Regions from separate parts of the Neobacillus sp. Soil_C_43 genome, predicted to be linked through region 1. Evidence: riboswitches for the same ligand, from Rfam matches in the RefSeq annotation. Region 1 holds a riboswitch; each other region holds the start of a gene.
The links. Region 1 has a riboswitch for cyclic di-GMP ahead of AC3A54_RS19480 (hypothetical protein). Riboswitches for the same ligand answer to the same signal wherever they lie in the genome.
Positions count from the first base shown of each region.

Region 2: linked by a shared signal. The riboswitch ahead of AC3A54_RS15860 (anti-repressor SinI family protein) and the one ahead of AC3A54_RS19480 (hypothetical protein) in region 1 are both predicted to bind cyclic di-GMP.
Region 3: linked by a shared signal. The riboswitch ahead of AC3A54_RS20675 (zinc ribbon domain-containing protein) and the one ahead of AC3A54_RS19480 (hypothetical protein) in region 1 are both predicted to bind cyclic di-GMP.
Region 4: linked by a shared signal. The riboswitch ahead of AC3A54_RS09120 (DUF192 domain-containing protein) and the one ahead of AC3A54_RS19480 (hypothetical protein) in region 1 are both predicted to bind cyclic di-GMP.

Region 1 covers NZ_JBDGJV010000016.1:89,192-97,703, forward strand. The annotation lists gene AC3A54_RS19475 (DUF5667 domain-containing protein) at 1-319, shown strand, start outside; cyclic di-GMP riboswitch class I at 1,045-1,125, shown strand; gene AC3A54_RS19480 (hypothetical protein) at 1,426-2,859, shown strand; gene AC3A54_RS19485 (hypothetical protein) at 2,905-3,897, shown strand; gene AC3A54_RS19490 (hypothetical protein) at 3,981-4,514, shown strand; gene AC3A54_RS19495 (hypothetical protein) at 4,569-4,739, opposite strand; gene AC3A54_RS19500 (aspartyl-phosphate phosphatase Spo0E family protein) at 4,936-5,103, shown strand; gene AC3A54_RS19505 (restriction endonuclease) at 5,716-6,999, opposite strand; gene AC3A54_RS19510 (hypothetical protein) at 6,989-7,153, opposite strand; gene AC3A54_RS19515 (hypothetical protein) at 7,239-8,324, opposite strand; gene AC3A54_RS19520 (hypothetical protein) at 8,412-8,512, opposite strand, start outside.
Region 2 covers NZ_JBDGJV010000011.1:167,436-172,350, reverse strand. The annotation lists gene AC3A54_RS15875 (hypothetical protein) at 289-429, opposite strand; gene AC3A54_RS15870 (carbohydrate kinase family protein) at 692-1,660, shown strand; gene AC3A54_RS15865 (pseudouridine-5'-phosphate glycosidase) at 1,657-2,571, shown strand; cyclic di-GMP riboswitch class I at 2,834-2,923, shown strand; gene AC3A54_RS15860 (anti-repressor SinI family protein) at 2,954-3,085, shown strand; gene AC3A54_RS15855 (helix-turn-helix domain-containing protein) at 3,161-3,493, opposite strand; gene map (type I methionyl aminopeptidase) at 3,754-4,503, shown strand; gene AC3A54_RS15845 (DUF1128 domain-containing protein) at 4,538-4,762, opposite strand.
Region 3 covers NZ_JBDGJV010000018.1:67,498-76,009, reverse strand. The annotation lists gene AC3A54_RS20705 (carbohydrate ABC transporter permease) at 1-327, opposite strand, end outside; gene AC3A54_RS20700 (carbohydrate ABC transporter permease) at 347-1,228, opposite strand; gene AC3A54_RS20695 (ABC transporter substrate-binding protein) at 1,302-2,594, opposite strand; gene AC3A54_RS20690 (SIS domain-containing protein) at 2,664-3,653, opposite strand; gene AC3A54_RS20685 (YrdB family protein) at 3,837-4,175, opposite strand; gene AC3A54_RS20680 (HD-GYP domain-containing protein) at 4,215-5,147, opposite strand; gene AC3A54_RS20675 (zinc ribbon domain-containing protein) at 5,165-5,857, opposite strand; cyclic di-GMP riboswitch class I at 5,924-6,009, opposite strand; gene AC3A54_RS20670 (DHA2 family efflux MFS transporter permease subunit) at 6,162-7,892, opposite strand; gene AC3A54_RS20665 (PadR family transcriptional regulator) at 7,897-8,421, opposite strand.
Region 4 covers NZ_JBDGJV010000005.1:67,226-75,737, reverse strand. The annotation lists gene addB (helicase-exonuclease AddAB subunit AddB) at 1-919, shown strand, start outside; gene addA (helicase-exonuclease AddAB subunit AddA) at 912-4,694, shown strand; gene AC3A54_RS09150 (spore germination protein) at 4,737-4,955, opposite strand; gene AC3A54_RS09145 (spore germination protein GerPE) at 5,010-5,408, opposite strand; gene AC3A54_RS09140 (spore gernimation protein GerPD) at 5,411-5,593, opposite strand; gene gerPC (spore germination protein GerPC) at 5,590-6,204, opposite strand; gene AC3A54_RS09130 (spore germination protein GerPB) at 6,268-6,510, opposite strand; gene AC3A54_RS09125 (spore germination protein) at 6,528-6,749, opposite strand; cyclic di-GMP riboswitch class I at 7,011-7,097, shown strand; gene AC3A54_RS09120 (DUF192 domain-containing protein) at 7,225-7,566, shown strand; gene AC3A54_RS09115 (Flp family type IVb pilin) at 7,583-7,789, shown strand; gene AC3A54_RS09110 (A24 family peptidase) at 7,893-8,402, shown strand; gene AC3A54_RS09105 (TadE/TadG family type IV pilus assembly protein) at 8,399-8,512, shown strand, end outside.

The DNA.
Region 1 (8,512 bases):
AGGGCAAGAAACAGCGGCGGTTAAAAAAGTGGAAGATAAACAAACTGAAGCTGTAAAGCAGGCACAAGAAAAACAACAAGAAGCAACGAAAAAGGCTGAAGAAAAGCAACAAGAAGCAGCGAAAAAAGCGGAAGAAAAGCAAAAGGAAGAAGCCAAAAAAGCTGAAGAAAAACAAAAAGAAGAAGCTAAAAAAGCCGAAGAAAAACAAAAAGAAGAAGCTAAGGCTGAAGAAAAAGAAGATAAAGATAAAGATAAAGATAAAGAAAAAGAAAAAGAAAAAGAAGATCCTGGTAAGGGCAATAAAGGTAAGGGAAATTAATAGTTTATGCTTGGGTGTGCCATTTTTGGCTCACCCTTATTTTTTTACTCGGGACCAGGGAACCAAGGGGACGGTTCTGGTGGTTTTTTGGTTTAAAATATAATTTCAAAAGGGATGAAATAAACGTAAGTATTAGTGATGCGCTTTAGGTAAATTCTTATCTAGGGCATCGAGAGTGGATAAGCAATAGTGACCATTCCCGGTCCTTGCTTAAAAATTGTTACCATTACCACTTTGAGTTCATTTTTATAAAAGGAAATAGAAAACTAAGAGACAGTAGTCGACATTTTTTTTTAAGAATTCTAAGCAAGACCCCACTATTTTCAAGGTTTTCCCCTTTTATTAACTAATCGTTTGATTAGTATCGGATATAGGGGAGGAAGAATGAAAGAAGTCGATCAGTGAGAAATAACTACTATTTTGTGGAATAGGGTGGGAACTCGCGGAAAGTTGGCCGACAATTTTTTATGCCTGATGTGATGTGAAATAGGCAAACTATTGTGTTTATGCTCGTTTTAACCAAACGATTAATTAGTATAGCCTATAGAAAAATGATAAAAAAATGACGAAAGATAGGTTGATAGGGATGATCCATGTGGTCTTGGTTAGAGCCAGGAGAACCGTCCCTTTGGTTTTGTACCTGTCGATACACGTCAATACACGTCGAATTGTTAGTGTTTTCAGAATATACTAGAAAATGGTATATTTAATTATAATGAAGTCTAATCTGATAAAGGCAAACCTACTGAAAAGTAGGGACGCAAAGTCACAGGTCTAAGGTAATCTATGATGGCTGGGCTGCCGGGTTTAATAATTCAAAGGAGTAGATCTATTTGAAGATTAAATCCATTCTCTGTTTCTTACGTAGACGACACAAGTACAGTTATTACACAAGCAAATGTATCAGATGCGGAAAGACAAGTAACAATAGTTATCATTCATAGGGCCTGTGGGCTCTTTTTTTTTGCCCTTTTTCTGGGTTGCCAAGGGGAGTGTATGAGCCAGGAGAACCGTCGTCCCCTATGGTTTTGTGCCTAAACAATTGGTGCTTTTTTCCGAAAAAATAAAGAGATACAAAGTTTTACAAGTTTAGGGGGATTATGGTTGTGAGATTAAACAGATGGCTGGGGGCAGTGATCCTATTATTGATGTTAACAGCGTGCTCTCATTCTACTCAGAAGGCAGTCGGGGATGATATGAATCCGAATCTATCGTCGACGGAAAAGGAGGTAGCCAGACAAGCAGTTTCCTATGTGAAGGCTATCCAAAGCAAAGACTATCAAAAGGCGTTTGATATGGTATCGAATGTATTTAAAGAGGCGGGTATCACTCAGGATGACTTTGCATCGGACATAGACCAATCCACTCTTACTTTCAAAGGTTATAAGATAAGCGTTATAGGAGTGAGAGACCGGTTACCTAGAGAAACATCGAAAACGAATAAAGAGGAGAAATATTATCTCGTGTCTTTGTTTTTTGATTCAAAGGGGGAAACACGAGAGGATTACTCTCCGTATGAAGAATCGGATGTCAAATGGGCTGGTGAGAAGATTTGGTTTCATAAGGAAAAAGGAGGATGGAAATTCTTCGCTACGGATGAACAAGAAGGACTCACGTGGAAACCGGATGCCTATGAGGCGGCTCTAGCTTATGTACAGGCTTTAAAGGATCAGGATGCAGAGGTGATTTCGGCAAGCTATTCCGAGTTCTATAAACAGCAAGGAGAAACGCTGGAAGATATCAGCGAGCAGTTTGCACAGTCCGAAGGAAACATGGTCTCTTATACGATAAAAGAAATTACGGATGATTTACATATCGATGAGGAGGATAATGTTCTTTCTCCAGAGATGCATGAGGAATTAATTAGAGTTAAAGGCAGTTATTATAAGGAGAACTATGAGGGATTGGATGAGCCGGAAGAGTTCAAGTTTGAGTGGTTTTTCCATTTAGAGGATGGTAAATGGAAGTATTTATTGGATGATTCCTATGAGTTTCATAATGCGGCTATTTATAGTTTTTTAGAGAATGGGTTTAAGGATGAGAATCAAGGCGAGGCTTCCTCTCAGGGTACGGCTGAAACCGAAGCGGTTGATTTTAGTATGGAAGATAGTAAAGCAAATAACAAAAAGGTGATGGGGTCCGACTTTTTGAAGCTTGCTAAGCAAGGTCGAATCAAGGGGATTGAGGTTTCGATTGGTGATCCTATTGGACCGGCGATTGAGAATGTCATAGGTACGCCTGATGGGATAGGAGATGCAGAAGGTGGGCGTGTGCTTCTATATAAGAACTGTCATTGCGGGTTAGGTGTGGATTATGATTATGAGGATTATCCTGACTCTCCGGTGTATACTCTTAATCTACCTATTCATCTATCGTATGATGAAATGATTCAAACATTAGGCAAACCAGATGAGGAAGGAATGAGCGAAACGGATTCCTCGTACACGTTATATTACACAATTGGAGACCACACACTTTTTGTTCATCGAAGTGATGGAGCGTCTTCTGGTGCACCATTTGATTCGATTACTTTAAAATAAGCTAGATTTAGATAGAGAAGAATGACAACTTTGGGGGAATAGCAAGTGAGGAAGTTTGTAAAAGGGTGCAGTGTCGCTGTGTTGCTTTTAAGCTTAGTAGTGGGGTGTACCAAGCAGGAAGATATGGTCAGGGTCAATACAGATATTGTGGAGGCCATGAGAACATGGAGTGTTTATGAGGATCCGGAAGATGCGTTTCCTAAGGATGTGATTGAGATGGTGAATCACATCGATCCTACCTTTAATACCACACCGTATACTAGGGAGGAAAAGCCACAGATTATATCCAGTCACGATCTTATTTATAGCCTTAGAAACGCTGAAGAGGAGGTTTCACATAAAGGCTATCTTAAGTTATATAAGGATTTTGAGAAACGGTATAATTCGATCACTCAGGTGAAAAAGGATCCCATTACGGCGATGGATAAACTGGAAGATGAGTTGGAAGGTTTTCGGACAGTGATCCCAAATACGAGTAAAGATCTCTATTTTCATGGACAGGTTTGTACTATTATTGATGAAATCAACTGGTATCGAGAGAAGTATGAAAAAGGGGACAAGGAAGATGAATCGTGGAGGGAGGAGGAGATTGCTACTCGTTTAGCGATGCTAGCTGTAGTGGCTGAACTGGTCAACGATCACCCGGATATCCTAGAATTTGATAGGAACTCTGACTTCCAACGGTATGTGGAAGACTTTGTTTCGGGGCTTGAAATGAAAGCGAACTTTCAAAGGGAGTCACCTGTCAATGAAGTTGTGGAGCAGGAGCAGCCTATTGTGATGGAGCCGGATTCGACGGATGAAGATGAGAAGAATGCAGCGCTTAACAAGGCAATGGCGATTGTAAATGAGAAGATTGTAGGGATTGCTAGCATTGTTGCATATGATGGGGATTTAGATACCAATGGTCAAACCTATTATGCCTTTTACTGCACAAGAGACGACGAGTCAGGAGATTTCAGGCTTTTCGTGAATTCAGGGGATTTTAAGGTCTATAAAGATGATCAAGGCTTTGATACGGAATGGGTGCCTGAGTAAGGAGACCTAAATAAGGGGACAGTCCCCCGGCGCTTTAACGCAGCGGGGGACTGTCCCCATCAATATAAAAGGATGATGGGATAGTGGAGAAGATTATGGAAAACAAAAAACTATTATTTATTGGAGGTATTGTTGGTTTAATTGTCATTATTTTTGTTTTGTATTTTAGCGGTGGTAAGGATACACCTTCTGCAGCAGTTCGTAACTTTATAGAGTCATATAAAGACAATCAAGATGGGGAAGAAGAATATATGGTTTCTGAAGATAATAAGGAGTTTATGGAGCTAAACGCAAAATTAAGTCCTATTTATGAAAGGGCATCAAATTTTCCATTAGATTTCCGTTATCTTAGCGATGAAGCTTTGGATGGATATGAAATAAATAAAGAGGAAACTTTTGATGATTTATTAGCTGATTTTTATGATGAAATTGATATGGGAGATATAAGTGAAAAGGACTTAGAAGATGCCGGGCTTTTAGATGAGCGGCTTAAAGAAAAAGTTGTTCGAGTACCTGTTACTCTAGAACTAAAAGATGGTTCAAAGCAAGAAACTCATTTTTATACAATAAAACAAGATGATGGGTGGAAAGTGTTTGCATTTATGCAAACAAAATAATTTGAATAAAGGGGACAGTCCCCCACTGCTTTACAGCAGCGGGGGACTGTCCCCTTAAAGATTAATATTTAAATAGGTCATTTTGTCTTCTTGAACAAATTGGCAGTTAGGGTGTTTCGGGTTATTTCGAAGCTCATTGGAGAAATTATTTATCAAGCCTGTCAGTTCCGTTTTTTCTGTTTTATTCATATCAAATTCGATACCATATTGAAAAATATCGCTCATTTCCTGTTACCAAACAATATGTCCAACAAATTGAATCTCGGTATTTATTTTCAAATTTCAATTGCACAATTGTTTCGAATTACGACCTCGATGTTATATTTAAACAAATTGTGTCTTTTTTGTTAAATTGGTTGTCCGTACTTCTATTTTTTGTTATATTTTTTCTAGTGAATATTTGTAAATAGGAGCCATTTTTATGTTAACAATGCCAATTTATGATAAAAAGAGTAACTTATTATTAATAATCAAGTCCTTACGAAAAGAAATGATTCAAGTTGGGATAAAAGAGGGACTTGCAAGTGAAAAAACAATAGCAATTAGTCAACAGCTTGATGAGTATATAGCAAAATATCAAGTGATATAGTTAATATACTTCGCATTTTGGTCCAATAGCGAAATTTTGAAGTTTTTCTACTTCGACTAAGCTCACCCCATATCAATAAGAAAAAGACATCCCAAATTAAAGAAATGTCTCCATATGTTTTACTCCCATAAGTTCCTTTTCAAAAATGAAACCACCAATTTTCGACATACTTTTTGATGGTTAAACAGGAAAGACTCTTATTTTATATACTCTTAGCCCTTTATTAATTAAACGTTTGAATAGTATAGCATATAGGGGAATGTGACGAGTTTTGTATTTTATAGCTTTTGAACTATCCGAATATGCCATAGACGGAAAAAGAGGTAGCAAACAAACGATTTCCTTAGATTATCCTGGAGAATTTTACATCTGACTTAGAGGGGTCGACTCTAAATTTAGAAAGTACATGATATAAATGTGGTAGGAGTAGGGAATCTTCACCCTACAGATTCAGTTAATCTAATTTTCGTAAATTCCACTGTTACCTTCATATATCACTCCTATTGTATTATCACTCCTATTCTACACAGAGAAAGCCAAAATCGTGGTCCTGATGGCCCTTTTGAGAGGGTCCACCAGAACCTGCCCTGTAGACTTTCTTAAAAGAGTAACTTAGATACTTTTAAAATAAATTTGGGCAAAGTCAACCCCATTAATCAATTCTACTCGATTGTCGGCTGCCATTTCCTTGCATTCTTCCGTGAACCCGTCAGCAAGGGAAATCAGGATTTTTTGAACCACATGAGCTTCATCAAGGATTAAGTTCTTTTCCATGCTTACCAATTGGTGGACCCCGGTAGAACCTGTTAAATTTTCGTGCTTTTTAATTTGAATACAATAAGTGAGAATAATAGATTTAAGTTCAAATGGTGTTTCCACAGGAATGTCCTTTGAACATAGTAAATCGATATCTCCGCCTTTTCGGTCATAACTATTCGATTTAAGAATGGTGAACCCGTTATCTTTCATGCATTTCTTGACTAGCTTTTCAAAATCACTAGGTGTTAGGTTTCGAACCGTTTTTACCCACTCCGTATACAGCTTGTTCTCAATCGTTAGCAGCTTATCGTGCAGCGGATGGGCTTTTTCAAGTTCTTCTTTTTCATTGGATGAAAACACCTCTACAATGGCTTGTTTAAACTCTTGGTTTCGAACCATATTCACTGGGCTTGAATAGGCGATCGATTTAAGCAGCCTCTTCACAATTAAGGGTGTAAGAGGGGAATCATAATGGACCTTTTGGATATGGTCAGGATCAATATAGACAACATGACGGTAATCATTTGTTGGTTCCAAAGGCTGGCTGAACTCATAACAGGAATGGGAATTTGGTGCACGCTTGGCTTTCACAATCAGGAAGTGCTGGGAATCAGGTTGCTTAGGAATGACAATGGTGTCACCTTCCTTAATGAATAACATTCTAGATAACACATTCCAATGTTTTTGAGCCGTTCCAGCCAAATCTGTTTTCCCGTTTTGATAGCTTTGAATAAAGCTTTGCTGTCCTTGAAATAAAGAAAAGCGGTCAGAATAGCCCCAGCCTTGCCTAAGTCTGCCTTGTAGAATTTCTTGGTACAGAAGTTTTCGGTCTGCATCATTTTGTCTGAACACTACACACTTAGACTCTTCTTCACTACTGTATAGCTCACTGAAAGGCATCAATGAGCCGCCAAGAGCTACCTCCACCTGAAGTAGAGGAAGAAGATTGTTTAAATCTAGATTCCCTTGATACTCCTTCCAGGACCCATGGCTATAAAAAGATTCTATGTGCATCGGGGCGGAAAGGACTTTTTCCTTTAAATAAAGGATACTGACTTGATCATTTCCTAAACTCAAAAGATATCGATCAGACCCTTCCTGGCCGACAATCTTTATGCTGCTTACATTAGTTTGCATCTTGTCTGTCTCCATTCATCTTTTCATAATACCCGCACTGCTTTTCGCAGACCCATGCTAGAAACGAATCTACTATCATATGATCGTCCATCATATGGATTTCTTCCCAAGCATCTTCTTTCATCGGGGACCCGCATTGTTTACAAATTTTCATACATTGAATCCTCCAATAGGATCTCAATTTTTCATTTTGATAGAATTCTTCCATTCTGACGAAGATTGATTTTATGCATGATTAATCAATGTTGCTGATTGGTGTTTTTATCCTCACTAGGATGTGTTAACCGGCTGACTAACCGGTCAACAGTCGTTTGTCCTGAAGGGTTTGATTGAGTAATTTCTGTTACTTTATTCAACTGGTCTTTATTTATTTTACTAGGATTGCTTGCTGTACCGCCTTTACCTAATACAGTAGGGAAAATAACCTCTGCCTCCGTTCCATGGACATTTGAGGGGGTTGCCGGTATATTCTGCCCACCGTTGTAAGACAGGTTATTGGTTACAATACCGTCAGGAGCCGTTCTCACATAGTCATGGACTTGAACCAAGTCTTGCATATTTGGTGGCTTAGCATCCGGACCATGATAGGATAAGTTGTTCGTAGGATCCCCATCCGGTGCGGTCCTTACATGGGCTTGTACATGTTGTAGATTTGATCCATTCGCTATGGCCGGATCGGAGGAATGGCCTCCGTTTGGTACCACATGATCGCCACCCGTCACAACATGACTATCTGTGAACGCTGCGTCATGGGCAAAGAAGTCCCCTCCAATATGCATTTTTAGAAATGGTAGAATAAATGAAATGATGATGAGTGGAGCGCTTCCCATGATGCCGAGTGCCGTTGAACTCGTATATCCTTGTTGGTACAGCCAGATTAAGACACTCCTCAATACAAAGAATCCAATGACAGCGACGATTACCGCTTCCGTAAATACGGCAGAGGAAAACCGATACGACAACCATGAGTAAGGGTCCGCACTTATTTTTGCAAGTAGGGCTCCAGCAGCCCCATAGATGAAAATACCTGCCACAAATGGTTTCCAATTCTTAATGACAAATCCGATCCGCTTAATAAAAAGGATAATCATAATGATGAATATAATGGGTGCCAATGGCGGAATGAGCGCCGATAGGGCACCTAAGATGAGCATATAAATAATCATGGTTTTCAGTAACCGAAAAGAGGTAACTAGAAAGAATATCACTAGCCCGACTCCTGCTATGGCAGGATGAAAGTAACCTAAGAAAAGAATAATAGGGAATAGAATAATAGCTGCGCGGTGATGGCCTGACTCTTTTTGTATGGTGGCCGAATCGTACATTTCTGTCATTCCTTTCTATCTATTTTAAAACCAAGGGGACGGTTTTGGTGGCATTAGTTAAAGCCACCAGAACCGTCCCTGTGGTATCTACGCCAACACGGAATTGTCTGCTATTTCTTCTAAAACATTCTTTAAGGCTAGACCCATTTCTTCTTGGGAAGGTATAAAGATTTTCTCGCGTTTCTTCA
Region 2 (4,915 bases), on a different contig from region 1:
AATCAATCTCCAGAAGGCAATACGGTCGCATAGACCTCGTCTAAGCGACCAAACCCCTTCTCCAGAAGGCAGTACGGTCGCATAGACCTCGTCTAAGCGACCTAATTCATTTCCACCAGGCAATTAAGGCTCTTAGAAAAGGAAAACCGGTCCTTAGAAGAGTTCTACGAGCCCCAAGAGGTAATGGAAATGGCGAACCGGTAACGTGGGTCATTCTCGTTCAATACAAATTAATAAAGCTAACAAAAAAAGCTGGTGGAAGTGAGCATCATACACTTTTCACCAGCTTTATTTTATTTCTCCCCCTGGAGACTCTCCTGTCGAGGCATCTTCTTGTTTGTCCGGTTTGCACATACGATCGAGTAGAAAACCAGCAAACACCATAAACGCAATCGGAATTGAATAATTTAAAACATGAATCACAGTCATAGCATCAAACACCACCTTTTATTTTGAATATTAATAATATTTAGTATATTTATATGTTGTTTATATTATATGTTATCTGTCACATTTTAGACAAATTTCATTAACATAAATCCTTGTTGTTCAGCCGTCCCTTCAAATAGCAAAATGTTTTTCTATTTTTTAACAGGATTTTCAAGATTCGTATCGTAATAGTTATATGAGTAGGGAATATTATGAAATTTTGACTTGCTTAACAAAGGACCTTAAGGAGTGGATGCTAACAATGAACAAACAGGAAGCAATCATTTTTGATATTCTCTGTATTGGTGGAGCGAATGTAGACCGTAAAATTCAGGCGCTTAAACAGTTGGAGTATGGAACATCAAACCCAGCCATAAGCTCATTGTCACGGGGCGGAGTCGCAAGAAATATAGCAGAAAACTCAGGCCGGATAGGTCTCAAAACATCTCTGTTTGCTTATGTTGGCTCAGATCCTGAAGGAGAATGGCTACTAGAAAACACTAAAGACTTTGTGGAAGTAAGTCCTACACAAATCATACAAGGAAAATCTACCGGCACTTATACTGCCGTACTTGATCCATTAGGTGAAATGGAAATCGCACTAGCTGACATGGCTATATATGATGAAGTGAAAGAATCCATTTTTGAAGATATATGGACGTATATTGAACAATCAAAAATGATTTTATTAGACACAAACTTTCCAAAAACCATCATTCAACAAGTAATTACTGACTGTAAAAACTTCATGAAGCCTATTTGTATTGCTACAGTTTCCGCTCCGAAAACAGAAAAGCTTCCAGCATCCCTTGAGGGTGTAACCTGGCTAGTGGCCAACCATAAAGAGGCAGAGGCGTTATCCAACCTAGAAATCAAATCAGAAGGTGACTTCTACCAAGCAGCTGAAGTCATTTTGAAAAAAGGTGTGGAGAAAGTAGTTATTACTCGAGGTGAGAAGGGATTAATTTATTATACAAAGGCTGGCGAAGCGGGGGCTTTACTACCTCCGACTGTTCCGATTGTAGATGTAACGGGGGCTGGCGACTCACTCATTGCCGGAATTTTATTTGGCTATCTTAAGGGGCTGAATACCGAAGATTCATGTAAAATTGGTCTTTCCTGTTCATTGATTACCATAAATTCAAATGAAACGGTAAATCCCAAATTAAACCAGCAAACCTTACTTGAAACGTATCAGAAATACTTCAGTAAAGGGGTCACCAAGCGATGAACCAAGAATACCTGTCCTTTTCTGAGGAAGTACTTAAAGCCAAAAGAAAAGGTAAGCCCATTGTTGCACTTGAATCGACGATTATTTCACATGGGATGCCGTACCCTCAGAATGTAGAGACTGCAAGAGAAGTAGAAGAAATTATCCGGCAGAATGGGGCTGTACCAGCTACCATTGCCATCATTAATGGGAAAATCAAGATTGGTTTATCTGAAGAGGATTTAGAATTTTTAGGCACTAGTAAGGAAATCATGAAAGCAAGCCGGCGGGACCTCCCCTACTTAATCGCAGCACAAAAACATGGGGCCACAACGGTAGCAGCGACCATGATTTGTGCACAAATGGGTGGTATTAACGTGTTTGTGACAGGTGGTATTGGCGGTGTTCACCGCGGGGCAGAAGTAACAATGGATATTTCAGCTGACTTACAGGAATTAGCAAAAACAAATGTAGCAGTCGTTTGTGCTGGAGCAAAATCAATTCTTGATTTAGGGTTAACGTTGGAGTATTTAGAAACCAACGGAGTGCCCGTCATTGGTTATCAAACAGAGATTCTGCCAGCTTTTTATACGAGAACAAGTCCATATAAAGTGAATTTCCGAGTGGATTCCCCAGAAGAAGCGTCAGCATTAATGAAGGCTAAATGGGATTTAGGGTTACAAGGTGGGATCGTCATTGCCAATCCGATACCAGAACCCTATGCTATGGATGAAACTGTAATCAATAAGGTTATAGAACTTGCTTTAAACGAGGCCAAAAGTAGGGACATACATGGTAAAGAGGTCACACCTTTTCTCTTAAGCAGAGTAAAAGAGCTAACAGAAGGGTCAAGCCTAGAAGCAAATATTGCACTAGTGAAACATAATGCCAAAATAGGTGCTCTTATAGCAGCAGTAAAAGGCGATAAATAAGCATACATTTTAAAGGGAGGATTTGACCTAATTTCCTTCCTTTTTTAATTTCCTCTCCTAAAAATGGTAGTAAAAGGAATTTTTTGTAGAAAAATAGGATAATTTGTGTATAAAAATAGTTCGAAAATTATAAAAAAAAGACAAAAAACAACAACCTATTATAAAAGGACTAGATATAATGAACATATCATTTAGTATTAAGTCATTTTACCTAAACAAATAGTAGAAAAATGAAAAAATGTAATACTTAAGTTGCAGTCGAAACAGAAAAGGGCAAACCTGTTGAAAAGTAGGGACGCAAAGCCGAGGATCTAAGGCAGGCATTTCATGCTATGATGGCCGGGTTACCTGGAATACTATGTGTATTTTAGGGGGAGAAAAAATGATAATTGCAGAGAGAGACGTGGATGTAATTGATCAGGAATGGATGGCGCTCATATTAGAAGCAAAGGAACTTGGCTTATCTATTACAGATGTTCGTGAATTCCTTCTCCAAGATGGTCAAAAGAACTAACTTGGTACATATTAAAAAAGCATTCTACAGAAGAGGTTTCTTTTGTAGAATGCTTTTCTTCTTTATAGAAAAAAATTATTCGTTACTACTATTTTGATTTATTCTCCACTTATTAAATTCCAGGAAGTCACGAAATTGCTCTTTTGAAACACCAGATCCCATTGCTTCTTTAACTAAATTCATCCATTCACTGTCTAACTCATCCTTATTAATTTGCTCATGGATAAAATGTTCAACGGGTAAATTTAATACGGCTGCAATTTTCTCAAGAAATTGTATAGATGGATTTTTTTGCAGGTTTCTTTCAAGAGAGCTTAAATAAGACTTAGCGACGCCAGCTTGCTCTGCAAGTTCGGAAAGAGACATCCTCTTTTCTAAGCGAAATTTTTTTACGCGGTCACCAATCATTCCATTCACACACCTATTAAACATATTTATATGTTAATTCTACCAAAAAGAATGAAAAAGTACCATATTAAGAACAAAGGAATATGACAAAATAGTGAATATAATAAAATGATTATCCAAAAAAGCCCAATAATAACAAGTTCTTTTGAAAAATTGGCGGATTCGAGTTACTATTAATAGTGTTTCCAAAAGAGAATATAGTTTAATGCGAACCGTAAAGCATACTATACATAAAAATATTCAAAAAGGCAGGGAAAAGAATGATTGTCCTGAAATCACAACGTGAAATTGAAGCGATGAAAAAGGCTGGAGAAATCCTTGCGGCCTGTCATAAAGAAATTGCTAAATTAATTAAGCCAGGTGTAACTACTTGGGAAATTGACCAGTTTGTCAATAAATTCTTAAGCGAACACAAGGCCACACCCGAGCAAAAGGGATATAAAGGCTATGAATATGCAACATGCGCAAGTATCAATGATGAAATATGTCATGGCTTTCCAAGAAAAGAGCCCTTAAAAGAAGGAGATATTGTTACGATTGATATGGTAGTCAATTATAATGGTGCCTTAGCTGATTCTGCGTGGTCTTATGCGGTAGGAAATATTTCGAAAGAAACAGAGCATTTATTAAAAGTGACAAAGGAAGCATTATATAAAGGTATTGAGCAAGCGGTTGTAGGCAATCGAATCGGTGATATTGGTCATGCGATCCAAACCTATGTGGAAAGTGAAGGTTTATCGGTTGTAAGAGACTTTATTGGACACGGCATTGGTGCTGTGATTCATGAGAAACCGGATGTTCCTCATTATGGGCTGCCAGGAAAAGGGGCAAGAATTAAAGAGGGAATGGTCTTTACGATTGAGCCGATGGTAAATATCGGTCACTATCAAACGAAGATGGATACAAATGGCTGGACCGCCAGAACTGTAGACGGGAAATATTCAGCACAATATGAGCACACACTTGCCGTTTCTAAGAATGGCCCTGTCATCTTAACAGAGCAAAAATAAATGAGGTTGACTCCAAGGAGTCAACCTCTATTTATTATTTTTTTCGCAGACTTCCTAATTCTTCTACTAAAGCCTGCATTTCATTCGGACTGAAGGAGTTCTTTTTTTGTACCATTTCATAAATCTCTTTTAATTCTTCGTACATTTCTTCATCAAAGTGAGAAGGTTTAATAGCCCCTAGGTTTAATACCCTAAGCTTTTCTTTTATTTGTTCAATCATATATTCCACGTTTTCAATCGATTTTTCTGATAGATTCATTTCGGTCACCCTTTCCGAATTCATATATCTCATCTTTTCATGTTAAAAATGATCTGTCAATATAATCTTCTCTTAAATTCACACGATTAATCTCGTAAAAGAATGGGTATAAAAGAGTACGCGGACTTGCATAGGAAACAGAGATAACGCAAA
Region 3 (8,512 bases), on a different contig from region 1:
TCTAGCTAAACTGAATGCACCAAGTGCACTAACTAATACTGTGATAAAGCAGGTAGTAGCAGTTACAATTAAACTATTAAGAAAATAACCAGAAATACCAGTGTCCCATGCCTCAGTATAATTGGAGAACAACCATTCCTTTGGCAATGCCCAGCTGCTTGAGAATATTTCTGGAGTGGACTTAAAGGAGTTGATTACCATCCAAAAAAGAGGATAGGCTATAATCACAAAATACAAAATAAGGATTGTAAAGATTGGTAGACTTCTAATTACGCTTTTTTGTTTCCTAAATTTCGATTTATATGAAATCGAAGGTTGGTAGCCCATTACTTTACTAGTCTCCACTCTAAACATCCTTTCCTGTTTTAAATAATTTCAATTGTACTAAGGAAACAATTAAGGTAATTAATAAAATCACCGTTGCCACTGCAGAGGCGTACCCCATTTGGTCTTTCCCAAAAGCGGAGTGATAAAGCAATGTACCTAAAACTTCACTAGCATTACCAGGTCCACCACCAGTCAGAATATACGGCTCATTAAATACAGTGAAGGCACCAGTTAAGGTAATTAGTGTGGTAACAAAGAACATTTCCTTTACTTGTGGTACCGTAATTGAAAAGAATTTACGGATTTTACCTGCTCCATCGATTTCTGCAGCCTCGTACAATTCTTGAGGGATATTTTGAATTGCTACAATAAAAAGCATCATAATATATCCAATACTTTGCCACTGCGAAACAGCAATAACAGCGAAAATGGCAGTTTCAGATTCTCCTAGCCAGGCTCTGGTTAAATCCTCAAGACCTAACATTTTTAATAAACCATTTAATATCCCGATATCTGGATTATAAACAAAGGTAAAAAGCAAAGCGATGACAGTCATTGAAATGACAACTGGAAGGAAAAATACCGTTCTGAATAGGCCACTGATGAATCTTGTTATCGTATCTTCTAGTATTGCTGCTAAAATTAGCCCTCCAAACACTTGAAAGATAATAGAGATCACTGCATACCAAAGGTTATTTTTTAGTGCTATATAAAAAACTTCATCTTTGAAAAGATTAAAGAAATTTTCGAAGCCAACAAATGTCTTTTCGGCTGAAAAGGCAGAAAATTCATAGAAACTATAAAATAAGTTTTCAACAATCGGATAATAAACAAAAAGGGCCAAAAAGATTAAGCAAGGTGCAATATATAGGTATGGTAACCACTTGTTTGTATTTTGCATAATAACTCCCCTTTTTTTAAAAGGCGTAACTTTGGAAAAAAGGTGGCCAAGTTGCAACCACCTTTCCGTTTTCCTATTTTTTCGCGGACGCCTTCACTTCTTTTGCTGCTTCTCTTACATCTTTCATTACTTCTTCTGGACTTTTCTTACCATCCAACATTTGCTGTGCCCCGTTTAAATACGCATCCACAATTTTAATATCTACAGCTGTATCAAACCATAAGTAAGTTTGCTCGGCATTAACAATCAGATTAATGGCATCCTGTTGAAGCTTAGATGCATTCGCTTCTGTTGTTGTACCTTTAACCGCACTGTATTCACTTACTTCTTTTAATTGTTCTATCCCTTTTTCCTTTGAAGTTAAGAATTTAACAAATTCCATAGCTTCTTTTGGATGTTTTGTTTTAGAAGATATCATGATCCCTTCTGGAGCAGCAGTGATAGAATTTGCATTTCCTTCTCCACCTTCGACCCCAGGTACATTAAAGACACCCAAATTTTCTTTTAATGACGGTTCAATAAGTCCTATTTCTGCTAATTGGAAGAAGCCGATTGCTGCTTTTCCACTATTAAATAGCTCACGTGAATATTCATGGTCTACAGAGTTAACTCCTTTATTAAAGTATGGCTCAAGTTCCATAAATTTCTCCAGTGCCTTTACATAGCCTGGATGTGAGAAATCACCTTCAGGATTATTAGAATCATAATCTTTATTAATAACATCCTGCGGTACCATCAACTGATTTAATGTTCCAATATAATGGGAAATGGTCCATGGAGCTTTACTTCCAAAAGTAATTGGAGTAAGGCCTGCGGCTTTAATCTTTTTAGAGACATTAATTAGCTCGGACCATGTTGTAGGAACTTCAATATTTAAATCCTTGAATATTTTCTTATTGTAAAAGAACGCTTTACCATCTGTAGACCAGGGAATCCCATAAATTTTATTATCTAAGGTAAAGGCATTATATTGAGAGGCGATAATTTGGTCAGACCATGCTTTATCCTCTTCCACATACTTAGATAAATCTAGTGTTTGTCCTTGGCGTACGAAGTTATATGCGAATTCTCCGCTCCATGAGAAAAAGACATCTGGAGGGGTGCTAGAACCTAGAACAACACGAATTTTTTCTTTATAAGAATCATTCAAAACGGCTTCAGTTTTAATTTTTATATTTGGATGAGTTTTCTCGAACTCTTTTACTGCCTTTTCAAAATATTGCTTCTTAGGTTGGTTAGGCCAGCGATGGAAGAATTTTAGCTCTACTACCTCTTTTCCATTAGATGAACTTGAACTCTTTGAACAACCGGAAAAAAAGGATAGAAAAAGGATAGAAATAATACTCACTATTAATAACTTCTTCATTATGGTTCCCCTCCAGAAAGGAATCAGTTTCTATGATTAATGCAGTGATATTCGCTATTTAAGGTTGTTTTAGTATTCAACTGTCCACATATATCTTCTTTTTGATAACGGATGATTACGCGCCTCTGCCAACTGGTCTGCATATTTTCTTAAAACATAGTTTAGAACCAATGGAGCAATGTAACCTTGTACTTCTTTAGCTACACCTGTAAAATCAAAGTCTTTCGCATCAAGGACAACTAATTTCTTACCGTAACGCTCAGAGAAAGCAAGTGCTCTTTCTTCTAAATGTCTAGTCTCATCTAAACCAAGCAGGATTATGAATGGTGTTTCTTCATCAATAATTTCAAACGGTCCATGGAAATATTCACCCGCGTGAATTGAATGTGAATGCACCCATTGCATTTCCATTAGGATACAAATCGCATAAGAGTAGGCAACACCATAGTTTGCGCCACTCGCCATTGTATAAATAATTTTTTCATCTTTATATTGTTTGCCAAAATCTTCTGCCTTCTTTTGATAAAGTGCAGCAGCTTTTTCGTAAACATTTTGTAAATTCTCAAGACTTTCTTCTACTATACTAGCTTTTTCGTTATTTTCAACCACTTTTAACACACCAAATACTAGTTGATATAATACCGAATAGTTGGTTGTGAAAGCATTAGCCCCATCACCCCATTGGTATTTTAAAACTGTATCTGATGCTTGTGCTAATGGCGAGTCTTCCACATTTGTTAAAGAAACAGCCAATGCACCTTTGGATCTTGCAAATTTTGCTGCTTCTACTGTCTCTGGCGTTGTGCCAGAATGTGAGCACAGAATAACCAAAGAATTGCTTCCCAGTTTAGCATGATTCCGATAGATAAACTCATTTGAACTAAACAGATGGGCATCAAGGTTTTTTGCCTCACGATCAATTACATATTTGCTTGGATACATAAGAGCAGAGGACCCACCACAAGCTACAAAGAATACGTTCGAGATATTTCTTTTTTCCACCTCTGCTAAAGCCTGTTGCACTTGATTTTTAACGTCAACTACTAATTCTGTCGTCATTATATTGCCTCCCTGATAGTGTGTTTAACTTATATACAACATACAACTTTATATAACGTTATATATTGTTATATATAAATTACTACATTTCCTATAGTTAGTCAATTGAATTATCAGAAAAATGAAACGACAATTTATGACATAAAAATACACCTGCCTTTAATGACAGGTGTAGCTAGAAACCTATTGATCCCAGATTTTCATTAATACCATATTAATAGCTGCTACGATTCCATAAATAAAGCCTAATGTATGTTTATCTAAATAGAATAGAATAATTACTGGAAGTCCGAATATGACTATCTCTAACATAAAAAATGGCAAGCCAGCTAATGTGTATGGGGCTTTAGGTGCACCGAACAGGCCCCATAAAACAGCTGCAACAAAAGGAGTTCCAATTCCTAATACCATCTTTAATGAGGTACTATGAGTTACATGGAATCCCCAATATCCAATGATCACAAGTACTGCTATTTCTAATATGAATCTGATGCCTAGATTTACTGCTTTTAAAGCTTCCATCCTCCCACTCCCTTCAAAATAAAAAAAAGTCCCATGTTACTAAGGGACTTGTTTTAGGTCTTTTACTTGGAGTTTCCCATCCATAATTAATACTTTTTCAAATGCATCAACAAGGGATGCATCGTAATGACGGCCTGATAATTTCTTTATTTCAGATATTGCAAGTGAAGGGTCCATCCCTTTCCTGTAAATGCGATCTGATGTCATAGCATCAAATGTATCAGTAATTCCGATGATTTGTGCTTCCAGTAAGATTTGGTTACCTTTTAGTCCATTGGGATATCCCGAACCATCTAAGCGTTCATGATGCTGTAAAATAATTTCTCCAACATGAGAGTAATACGTGGACTTCAACATTTCACAGCCATCTGCTGGATGCTTCTTTAGGATATCAAATTCTTCAGGTGTCAGTTTGCCTGGCTTATTTAGAATTTCTTCTGGGACGTGGATTTTTCCTATGTCATGGAACACACATGCAGAATAAAGATTCTCCACAACATCTTTAGAAAGCTGTAGTTCCTTTGCAATCCTTAAGGAATATTCTTGTACCCGAATACTATGACTATAAGTGTATTGGTCTTTTTCCTCTACTTGTTTCACTACTTTAGTCAACTCTTCAATACTTTTACTAACATAATGAAAAGCTGGTTGGGTGGTAAACCAAAGTAATTTAATATCAGTCTTTGTTAAAAAGTATGCAGGCTCCTTTAGCCTTTGTATGTAGAAGTACTCACCTGATTTAATATGAATATTACTATCTTTTGTCTCATATAAACATTCACCTTCAATTACATAGAAGAACTCTAGTGTATTAGGATTATCACTAGGATAGAGATAAAAAGTTTTCCCCTTGTTAATGGTCTGGAAGATGATTTCTGCACCATCTCCTTTAGCTAACAGACTAAACCGGGCTGAATCTAAGTTGGCTTTCTCAATATATTTACCATTAGTACCTAGGTAAAGTCCTTCCATAACACATCCTCCGGAATTTAACAGCCTACACGAATCGGATCAATCCAAACCCACCTTCCACCTAACTCCACAAGTACCCAGGTAGCTTCTGCTTGGATGCCCTTTTCAGCTGCTTTATTGATTGCATCAGTAGACATTTTCAATGTTGAATTATATAAATCAGTAATTAGTTTATCGAGGTCGTTAGTAAATTTTTCAGTTCTATTAATATATTTTTCTAATTTTTTATCAAGCTGTTTATTAAGTCTATCAAGCTTATCTTTTAGTATTTTTTGGTCTTTTTCATTTTCCGGGCTAAAAAGCTGCAAACTTTTTATATCTTCGTTTATAGATTCTATTTTCTCTTTGATTCTAGCTGTTTCTTTTTCTAATTTGCTATCAATATCTGCGAGCTCTTTACTTAATTTTTCTACCTTGTTTGCATCATTGGTTTTTTCTAAATCCTGTTGCAGTTTGTTTCTCTGATCTTTTAATTTTACGACTGTGTCGCCTTCCTCTATCTTTTGAATATCTCTTATGTACTGTGCCTCTAGCGAATCTGCATCAGTAACTGCTTTTGCAATTTTATCTTCAATCTCTTGGTTAGTTTTTTCGATGGAAGCAATGGCCTTGTCATACTCAGCACTGGTTGGTTCTGCCGCAAATACACTTGTCCCAAATGTTGACATTAATAGGACAGAAAGTGAAATAGCGAATACTTTTTTCAACATGTTTTTCCCTCCATTTTTTAGTTCCCTACTGGCTATCATGGAGTTAAAGAATCGGACGGAAGATCATATTGCAGCTGGCTGGCATAGTGCGATTACTTTAGCCCCTATAGCTTTGCGTCCTTATCTTTTCAAATAGGTTGCCTTTTAGGAAAATGTATTCACAGCCATTATAATTGCTGGAGGTATATATTACCACAAAAAACACCATTTTTTACTGAAAAAAAATACTATTTCCTCTATTTCGACAATTAAAAACAAAACCTTCGTTATATCTACAACGCAGGCATATATAGGACTATCTACACTATTCATTCGTATGGAGTGTAACGCTGGAGAATGATTTTTTTCTCCTTTTTTCTTTAAAAATAAATCCTGTTAAACAGCATAAAAGAACAAACGGAATACTGGTTCGATATAGGTCAGCAAAGCTTGAGGATATGGTTTTAAGAGCATATTCACCCACCTGCACCCTATAGGTCTTAACTAATTTTCCTTTACGATTAATTTCCTCGTCTACCTGCTTTTCCACTTGCTTATAAACCATTTCTTTAGCTTCTTCTCTCTGTTCTTCTGGTATGGAGGAAAGCGCCTTTTCTACATATGAATTGATCAACTGTTGACGTTCAGCTTTGGAGATTATAGTTTGTTTTGCTTTGTGATTATGCTTTTCAGCAGTAATTGATTTTTTTGTTTCGCTAAAAATTTTCTCTTTTGCAGATTGTGGTACATCAAGTTTATCTAGTTTTTTGGCAGCAAAATGAACAACATCCTGTTTCTTATCATGAATAGTAGTGGTTAGACCTGCAACAAAAATCGCTACAGCTAAAACTACTCCAACCTGTCTTAACATCGAAAATACACTTTGCGAAGCTGTCAGCATTTCGCCTTCAAAAGAGGATGTACTTGCAATCGTAGCTGAGGAAATAACAAAACTAAAGCCAAAACCAAGCAAACTGCACAATAAAATAATTTGGCCTGATGTACTATGAATATTTAAGTTGTGTAACAAGTAGTAAGCGACGCCCATCATGGCAAAACCGAACATGACCGGAATCGTGAATCCGATTTTCTTCGTTAGTAAACCTGCAATTTGGGAAAATACAAAGATGGCGGCAGATACAGGAGTAACAAGTAATGCGGCTTGAAGTTCTGTCTTATGCTGGAAGTTAGTTAAAAATTGAGGTAGTAGGACCATTACACCGATAAGGAAGATAAAGCCTGTTGTCACTGTTACAACTGAGCCGGTAAACAATCGGTCTTTAAAAAGATTTAAGTTAACCATTGGAGCTTTAGACTTTTTCTCTGCAATGATGAAAAGGACGATAGAAATGAGCGTTATTACATAGCAACCAAGTGCTTGCGTGCTGTCCCATCCCCATGTATTTCCCTTAATCAACACAAGGTTCAAAGGGAAAATGGATGAAACAGAGAAGAGTAATCCAAACCAGTCGATCTTTGATTTGACACGGCCCTCATTTTTAATTGTTAGGATGAAGAACGTACCACCAATGGCCAGGAGACAAATAGGAACATTCACATAAAAAACCCAATGCCAGCTAAGCTTTTCAGTAATAATTCCTCCAACAGTCGGACCGAGTGCCGTAGCTAACCCCTGTGTGGCACCTAGTAAGGTTAAGGGCAGCGTTCTTTTTTCCAAAGGCATCGCAGCAATACCTATCACCATGCTGCAAGGAATTAAGATCGCAGCCCCAAAGCTTTGAATAAGCCGTGCTGCGATTAAGTAGTCACCATTAGTCGCTAAACCACACAGTGCGGAACCTAACCCAAAAACAAATAATCCAACGATAAAAAATTTATTTCTGCCAAACATTTCAGCAAACCTTGCCATCGGTATGGCTAAAACAGCAATGGTCATAGTGTAGACATTCAACATCCATGAGCTTGTTTCCAATGAGGTATGCAAACTATCCTGAATAGCAGGAAGTGTAATATTCATAATCGTTGAATCTAGCATACAAACAAACATTCCTAAACACATAAGCAATACGACCTTCATGCCACCCGTATCCTTCATTATGTTAGTCCCCTTTGGTATCATTTAACTTTTTTAGTTCTTCGTCGACCATTCCCAAAATCATTTCTGCCTGGCGGATTCCAAACTCTAAGGTAAATCTTTTATTTGATTCCATGTTTGGGTACAAATTAGCAATTCTAGTTAAATTATCGTACATCGCTTGATTCTTTCCTCTTTCTTCTAACAGCCATTCCATAACCTTTTCTTTTGTGGTAAATCGCCCGAAAAAGATGCGGATCAGGATATCTGATCTTGTCACAGTGGGGTTGATTGGGCTGTTTAGGTACGTTTGAAATTGTTTCTTTCCACTTTCTGTAATTACAAATAAGTTTTTGTTTGGTTTACCGTCCTGCTGGATAATTTGTTTTTCCACTAGGCCTTCTTTTTCCATTTTTCTTAGCGCAGGATAGATTGCCCCGAAGGAAGCATCGAAAAAGTAGGAAACGGAGTTCTCCATCATTTGTTTGATATCATAGCCGCTCATTGGCTCGTCATATAAAAAGCCTAGGATCACATCTTGGATGTTCATTTTGTATCACCTCATATTATTTATGTTTATATTATCATTGTTAATATAAATAATGTCAATATAAAAATTGGATATTTTTATCAATTTTATT
Region 4 (8,512 bases), on a different contig from region 1:
CAAAGAAGCAGTCAATGCTATAGCTCCAAAATTACAAAATGAGATTTTGTTGAGTTCCGAGAGGCATCATTATATCAAGCGTAAATTAGAGCAAATTATTACCCGTGCTTCACTTGTGTTAAGTGAGCATGCAAAAGTAAGTGGATTCTCCCCAATTGGATTAGAATTGGGATTTGGAGCAAATGCGGAACTGCCGCCATTAAGTTTTCCATTAAAAAATGGAAAGAGAATGGAGTTAGCTGGGCGAATTGATAGGGTAGATCAAGCAAAGAGTGAAGACGATAATGTGTTCTTAAGGGTAATTGATTATAAATCGAGTGAAAAAGACGTTCATTTAAGTGATGTATATTATGGTCTCTCACTGCAAATGATCACCTATTTGGATATTGTTATGACCTACTCAAAGGAATTAGTCGAGATGGAGGCAAGTCCTGCAGGTGTCCTTTATTTTCACGTTCATAATCCGCTTATTAACTCAACAAAATTGTTGACGATGGATGAAATCGAAGCAGAAATTATGAAGAAATTTAAGATGAATGGATTATTATTAAGTGATCAAAGTGTAATCAAACTCATGGATCAAACGCTTGAGTCAGGTGATTCGCATATTATTTCTGCTGGAATTAAGAAGGATGGGAACTTAACCAAGCGTTCAAAAGTGGCTAGTATGGAGCATTTTAATGATTTAAGAAATTATGTAAGGACGCTGTATCAGAAAACGGGGAACGCTATCGTCGATGGACATGTAGAGATTTCTCCATATAAACAGAAGGACAAAAAGGCTTGTACCTTCTGTCCTTATAAATCAGTTTGTCAATTAGATGAAGGAATTGAGAATAGTCCTTACCGTGTGATTACACCATTATCAAATGAAAAGGTACTTGATTTAATCCGAGAGGAGTTGAGTGGAAATGAGTAATTCTTTTATCCCGCCGAAACCTGCAGATGCTACTTGGACAGAAGATCAGTGGAAAGCGATTATGGCTAAGAATAAAGATATTCTCGTAGCAGCTGCGGCCGGATCAGGAAAAACGGCAGTCCTTGTTGAAAGAATCATTCAAAAGATTCTTTCAACCGATGACCCCATCAATGTGGATGAATTATTAGTGGTGACATTTACGAATGCTTCCGCTGCGGAGATGAGGCATCGAATTGGAGAAGCATTAGAAAAAGCGATTGATGCGGATCCTGGTTCTCGGCACTTACGAAAGCAGCTCAGCTTACTAAATAAAGCCTCCATTTCCACTCTTCACTCTTTTTGTATGGAGGTTATCCGGAAGTATTATTACTTGATTGATGTGGACCCCGGGTTTCGAATCGCAGATGAAACCGAAGCACAGCTAATTAGAGATGAAGTAATGGACGAGCTTTTTGAAGTAGAATACGGTAAACCAGAAAACGAAGCCTTTTTTAATCTAGTTGATTCGTTTACGAGTGATCGAAGCGACGATGCGCTACAGGATATTGTGCGATCGATTTATGATTTTGCCCGTTCAAATCCGATTCCAGAGCAATATTTACAATCTATTATTGATATGTATAACGTTGTTCCGACAACAAATATTGAAGACCTTCCATTTGTCCAGGCGCTTCTTTTTGATATTGAATTGCAACTGGAAGCTGCAAAGGAAATGATAAAGCGAGGCTTGGAGATTACCAAGCTACCGAATGGACCAGCACCTAGGGCGGAGAATTTTTTAGATGATCTGCATGTAATTGATACACTAATAAAAGCGAAAGAAGATTCTTGGGAGACATTGTATCAAGCCATGCAAACCTGGTCCTTTTCACGTGCAAAGCCAGTGAAGGGTGATCACTTCGATAAGGAATTAGCAGAGAAAGCCCAAAAACTGCGGGAAAAAGCAAAAAAGAAAATTCAAGATATTGGTGAAGAACTCTTTTCGCGTAAGCCAGATGGTTTCTTGCGAGATATGGAAGAAATGAAACCGTTAATTGAAACACTTGTCTATCTTGTAAAAGACTTTGCTGAGCGGTTTGAAAAAGCAAAGAGAGAAAAAGGACTAGTGGACTATGCCGATCTCGAGCATTTTTGTCTGCAAATTTTAACAGGAGAAAGTCCTGGTGTAGGTGAATTTCAACCTTCAGAGGCAGCACTTGCATATAGGAGACATTTTAAAGAAGTCTACTGTGATGAATATCAGGATACAAATTTGGTGCAAGAAACAATACTGAAGCTAGTGACGAAGGATGAGGAGCAATTTGGCAACCTGTTCATGGTCGGGGATGTGAAACAGTCCATCTACCGGTTCCGGTTGGCAGAGCCAAACCTGTTTTTAGGTAAGTATAATCGTTTTACTGTTACTGGTGAATCAACAGGATTGCGAATCGATTTGGCACGAAATTTTAGAAGCAGGAAAGAAGTACTCGAGGCGACCAATTATTTATTCAAACAAATCATGGGTGTAAGAGTTGGTGAAATTGAATACGATGAAGCAGCAGAACTGCGGAATGGGGCACCGTATCCAGACGATGAACCATTTCCTGTAGAGCTGATTCTTATCGATCAAAATGCTGAATTACAAGAAACATCTGAGGAAACAGAAGCAGTGGCTGAAATGGCCCAGGCCGGATTTGATGCGACAGAACTTGAACAATCTCAACTTGAAGCCAGAGTAATGGCTGCTAAAATTAAAGAATTAGTCCAACAGGGTTCACCTGTTTATAATACGAAAACGAAGACGAACCGTACGTTAAAGTACCGAGACATTGTCATCCTGCTAAGATCCATGACATGGGCACCGCAAATCATGGAGGAATTTAAGCAGCAAGGCATTCCAATCTATGCCAATTTATCCACAGGCTATTTTGAGGCAACTGAAGTTGCGATTATGATGTCCTTGCTCCGAGTGATTGATAATCCTTCCCAGGATATCCCGATTGCATCCGTGCTGCGTTCACCTATCGTCGGTCTAAATGAAGAGGAACTTGCTAAAATTCGCATTCACCAGAAAAAGGGGTCTTTTTGGGATGCCGTTACCACTTTTTGTCATAGCAAGCCTGACGAGACAACTGAAACTTTTTATGAAAAAGTCCGACGCTTTTATGATGCTCTAACAGAATGGCGTTCAATGGCCAGACGAGGTTCACTGTCGGAGTTAATTTGGCAGTTATACCGTGATACTCAGTTCTATGATTTTGTCGGCGGTTTGCCGGGTGGAAAACAGCGCCAAGCGAATTTACGAGCTCTTTATGACAGAGCACGGCAATATGAACAAACCTCCTTCCGTGGGTTATTCCGGTTTTTACGTTTTATTGAACGAATGATTGAAAGAGGGAATGACTTAGGTGCTGCCAGAGCTTTAGGTGAGCAAGAGGATGTTGTGAGAATTATGACCATCCATAGCAGTAAAGGGCTTGAATTTCCGGTTGTGTTTATGGCAGGAATGGCAAGACAATTTAATTTGTCCGATATTCGTAAACCATATATGCTAGATAAAGAATATGGATTTGCTGCAAAGTATGTCAATATAAAGAAACGGATATCGTATCCATCACTGCCGCAAATTGCTTTTAAGCGAAAGAAGAAAATGGAAATGCTCGCCGAGGAAATGCGTGTATTATACGTGGCAATGACAAGGGCAAAAGAGAAGCTATATGCAACGGCTACCTTAAAGGATGCCATAAAAAAAATCGATCAGTGGAATGATGTCTCCTCTAATACAGAATGGTTGTTAAAGGATTATGAAAGGGCATCAGCAAACAGCTACATCGATTGGATTGGTCCTGCACTTATTCGTCATCAAGACTGCAGTGAATTGCGAACCAGAGGTGAAGTCAATATACTAGTTCCATCAGAAATTACCAATCATCCTTCTTCATGGAACATTTCATTAATAAATGCGGAAGAAATTAAAAAACAGGAACTAACACTTGAAATGGAACAAGACCACTTTATGGATATGGTACAAAAGGCAGAGCCAGTACCAGTAGAATCCCTTTTTGCTGAGGAAATACAAGACCGATTAACTTGGGAATATTCTTATCCAAGCGCAGCAATCCATCGCTCAAAGCAATCGGTTTCTGAAATCAAGCGCAGCAGGGAAATAGCGGATGAACATAGCGGTACAGAACTTGTTCGGCATTTTAAGAAGACGATCTCAAAGCGACCTAAGTTTATGCAGGAAAAACAATTAAGCCCTGCTGAGCGGGGGACAGCCATGCATATGGTGATGCAGCATGTGGACCTATCAAGACCTATTAGTGAGGAATCTATAAAGGAACAACTTGAATGGATGGTAAATAATGAGTTGCTTACCCCAGAGCAAGCGGAGGTCATTGATAGCAAATTAATTGTTCAGTTTTTTCATTCAGAACTGGGACAAAGGTATTTTCATGCGAAAGCTATTCATAGGGAAATCCCGTTCACACTCTCACTGCCTGCAAATGAAGTTTATCCAAATTGGAAAGATTCAGAGGAAGCTGTTTTTGTACAAGGAATTATTGATTGCATCCTTGAAGATGAAAATGGCTTGGTACTAATTGATTATAAATCAGATGGAATTACAGACAGGTATAAAGGTGGTTTTTCACAGGCAAGTCCCATCCTTGAAGAGCGTTACAAGCTGCAAATTAATTTATATACAAGGGCGATTGAACAGATTTGGAAAAGAAATGTTGTAGAAAGATATTTATTTTTCTTTGATGGAGCCCATATCTTAAAGGTTAATAAATAAGTTAATTAAAAAATGAGGCTGACATTGAGTCATCCTCATTTTTTAATTATTACCCGCTATAGGCTGGTCGATAAGGTTTGTATCAAGAACATTCGTACCGCTTAATCCATTATTAGTTATAATGAATCCCCCAGTATTAAATGCTCCTGAACCGGCATTTGTTTTGGACCCGCTTTTCGGTGAAATATATAAGGCATCCCCAAATTGCACAATTCCCCCGCCCACGTTAACAATTTGTACTGGACCGATAATCGCTGGCATCTAAAACATCCTTTTCATTGACTGATTCCATATAATATTTAACCTATGCGTGGATCATTGTCCTTGTTCTTGATCTTCCTCTCTAGGAATAGGCAGAAGCTGTCTGATATGCTTTACCCGTACCTCCATTGAAACATCTTTGCTGTTACCTACATGTAAGAGCGAGGAGGATGAAATAGCGATGATGTCAATGTTATGAACCTTAATAACTGGGTTTAAGTGATGTTGAGAAAATAAAAGGTCCTCGTTTACTGGTTCGAAGGGTATTGGCTCACTATAGACAGGATAGGAAAAAAGATCCCCTTCATTTCCATAAAACTGCTCTGTTTCCCTTTGTACAGCGAGTGCTTTAGAAAATCCATTAATAATACAGGAATCTCCTAGTTGGAGGATAGAAGCAAACGAGACGATGTCTATATTAATTGCATCGACACATGATGTTCTGGCAAGCATAATCAAGTCACGTCCGATTGCAGTGGGACAAAGGGACCGATAATTAAGGATTCAGCAGGTGTATCAAAAGTTGATGCTAATTGAATCGATTCCGTATCGCCTACCAAGACTAATGACGAGCTGGCTACCCCAATAATTTTTATATTTTGGACGATTAGCTCACGGTTATAGACTTCAAAGTTCATTCCGGTTTCATCCCTTTCACGTGTTCTGGCAGGTTTGTAAAAAACACATTTACTCCATTTTTAATCTCCTGCTTGATTGCTTCGATGATTAAGTCATCACCATTTGTATTTTCTGATGACCGCTGATTTTGTAGATTAGCTTTTAAATGATGTTCAATCCGGTTAGGAAGTTGCTTCGTTATATCTTGCTTGATAAAGGATAAATAAGATCCATTCGGTGGAACATTTAATTCTCTTTGGGTGGATTCTACTATTGAAGGTAAATCTGTCTCAAGATATCTGTAAATCGCTTCTTCGATTTTCATGGATCGCTGCATTTGGTCCTTCGGTGGAGGCGTGACGTTCATCTGCTGATTTTGAACGGCAAAGTCTTCAATTTCAGATAAGTCAGAAGGATTAAGGCCGATGTTTAATGTTCCTTCAAGAGTTTCTACCTTCAATTGATCAAATTTATATTCAATTTTATCGACTCGAATTGGTTGCTTCTCCTTTATTTGCTTCATTTCTTCTTGCATTTTTTGAACAGTAGCCTCCAAGGTAACGATTCTCTTTTCCTGTGCTTGAATATACATTTGCAGCCATTGAAGGTATTGAGAATAATCCTGATACATGAAATCACCTCACTATAGATAGTCTCGAACAGCCCAAAAAGATAGCTGGAAGTATTATTTGTCTTAGTTTGCATTGTCTTGCTTTCTAACAGCTGCCTGTAACGGAACGGCGGGTGTACCTACTAAGCTTCCTAGAGCTTGAATTGGCTTGGGGGATGGAGCTGGGGCTGTAAATCCCCCTGTATTATATAGGTATGCTGAAGGTTTTATCATTCCAGCACTTCCAATTTGCATAACAGAAGAATTGGAAATACTTCCAATTCGTATAAAATTAATTTGAATTGACTGCTGAATATAGTAATTCATTTTAGACCACCCATTTTTTAAGCGTTGAGGGTAATTGGTTGATCGATTCCATCTTGGTCTGATGTATTTGTAGAACTCATGTTGTTGTTGAGACGTAAACTCTCTCCTGTATTAAAGGAGCCAGCTCCAGAGAAAGTTTTGGCCGTAGATAATGGCATAATTTTATACACATCGCCAATATGGAAAACTGAACTGCTTCCAAGGGTAATAACCTGTGCAACTCCAACGATGGCTGGCATGATCAACATCCTTTTTTATTGATATCTATAAATTATATGTCTGGGCGATTGTATGGTGAATGATTCGCCTAAAAAAATTGGCAACTGAGGTAAATTGAGGATTATATACGCATTTTATGTCGATTTTATAAGGGTATAAGTGAAAAATAGGTAAAAACACCTATAAACTTCGATGTAAAATAGTATTTTAGTAGGATATTCTCTAAGGGGAAAAAGTTCTATTATGTGAGTAAGAGATCAGTCGGACAAACAAACACTGATTCTCGATAAAGGCAAAGCTGATGAAAATCAGTGACGCAAAGCTACAGGGGCTAAGGTGCTTTTGCACTACGCCAGCCAGTTACCGAAAGAACAGGGTGTTTCATATTAGCACTACTATTTACTCATAGGTTTCCTATGTCTATTTAGCAGTCTATTTTACTAACCCCCCTTTCGGTAAAGGCGGGGTTATTTCTTTTATTCGGAGGTGAAAAAAGTGAAAGTCGTGAATCTGTCAAACGGAGCGGAACTGGCAAACAATCTATCAACAGCTGATACCTTTTTTAAAAGATTAAAAGGTCTGATGTTTTCGAAAAGTTTACCAGCAGGACACGGCTTGTTAATCCAACCCTGCCAATCCATTCACACATTCTTCATGAATTATTCCATCGATGTCCTTTACTTAAGTGAAGATTTTGAAATTGTAGGCCTGGACGAAACGGTAAAGCCTGCAACAGTAGGAAAGTATCACAAAAGAGCAAAGTCAGTATTAGAATTGCCAGCAGGCATGATTCAAAAAACGGAAACAAAAATTGGAAACTATTTAACTATAAATTGAAAAGGGGTTTTTACAAATGATGAAAAAAATGAAAGCTTTATTTACAGAAGAACAAGGACAAGGTATGACTGAGTATGGTTTGGTGTTAGGACTTATTGCGGTTGGAGTAGTGGCAGTTTTGATCGCAATGCGTGGTCAAATTGAAACTTTATTTAATAATGCTAAAGATGCTATTGCAGGCGCAGGAGCAGACGCCGCTGATACAACTGGCGGCACTAATTAATATATTTCTAAGCTTGATGTTCTACATAGCCTTGCGTTCTCTCAAAACGTGAGGCTATTTTCTTTCAAAAAGATGAAATCCTTTAGGAGAGGAGAGACTCAAGGTGTGGAGTAATTATTTATTAATCATTCTTTTATCTATATGTGTTATTACAGACATCAAGGAACGGAAGATTTATAATGCGGTCTTATTTCCTTTTTTAATCATAGCATTGTTTTTTCACACCATTAACGGAGGATGGCACGGATTAACGGAAGCATTTCTTGGCACAGCTGTTGGTTTAGGAATATTATTTATTCCCTATCTACTTGGAGGAATGGGGGCAGGAGATGTCAAACTACTTGCTGTCATTGGTGGGTTAAAGGGGATTAGTTTTGTTTTAATGGCATCTTTATATATGGCTCTAGCGGGTGGAATCATGGCCATCATTTTTCTCCTTTATCGTAAAGGATTGTTAAAGAGATTCCTGTACATGATTCATGGCGTACGACATGGCATGAGGCTTTCGCTAATAGAAGATAGTAATTCCATGAAAACAACTCTTCCTTACGGAGTAGCCATCGCTGCAGGTGCCATCTATCAAGCTTATTTTCCAGGAGTATTCTCTCTATGAAAAAGGATGAGCGGGGCCAATCGTTGGTGGAAACAGCGCTTATCGTTCCTATTTTTCTATTAATTTTAGTGGGAATCCTTGATTTTGGTAGAGTGATCTATTCCTATGCG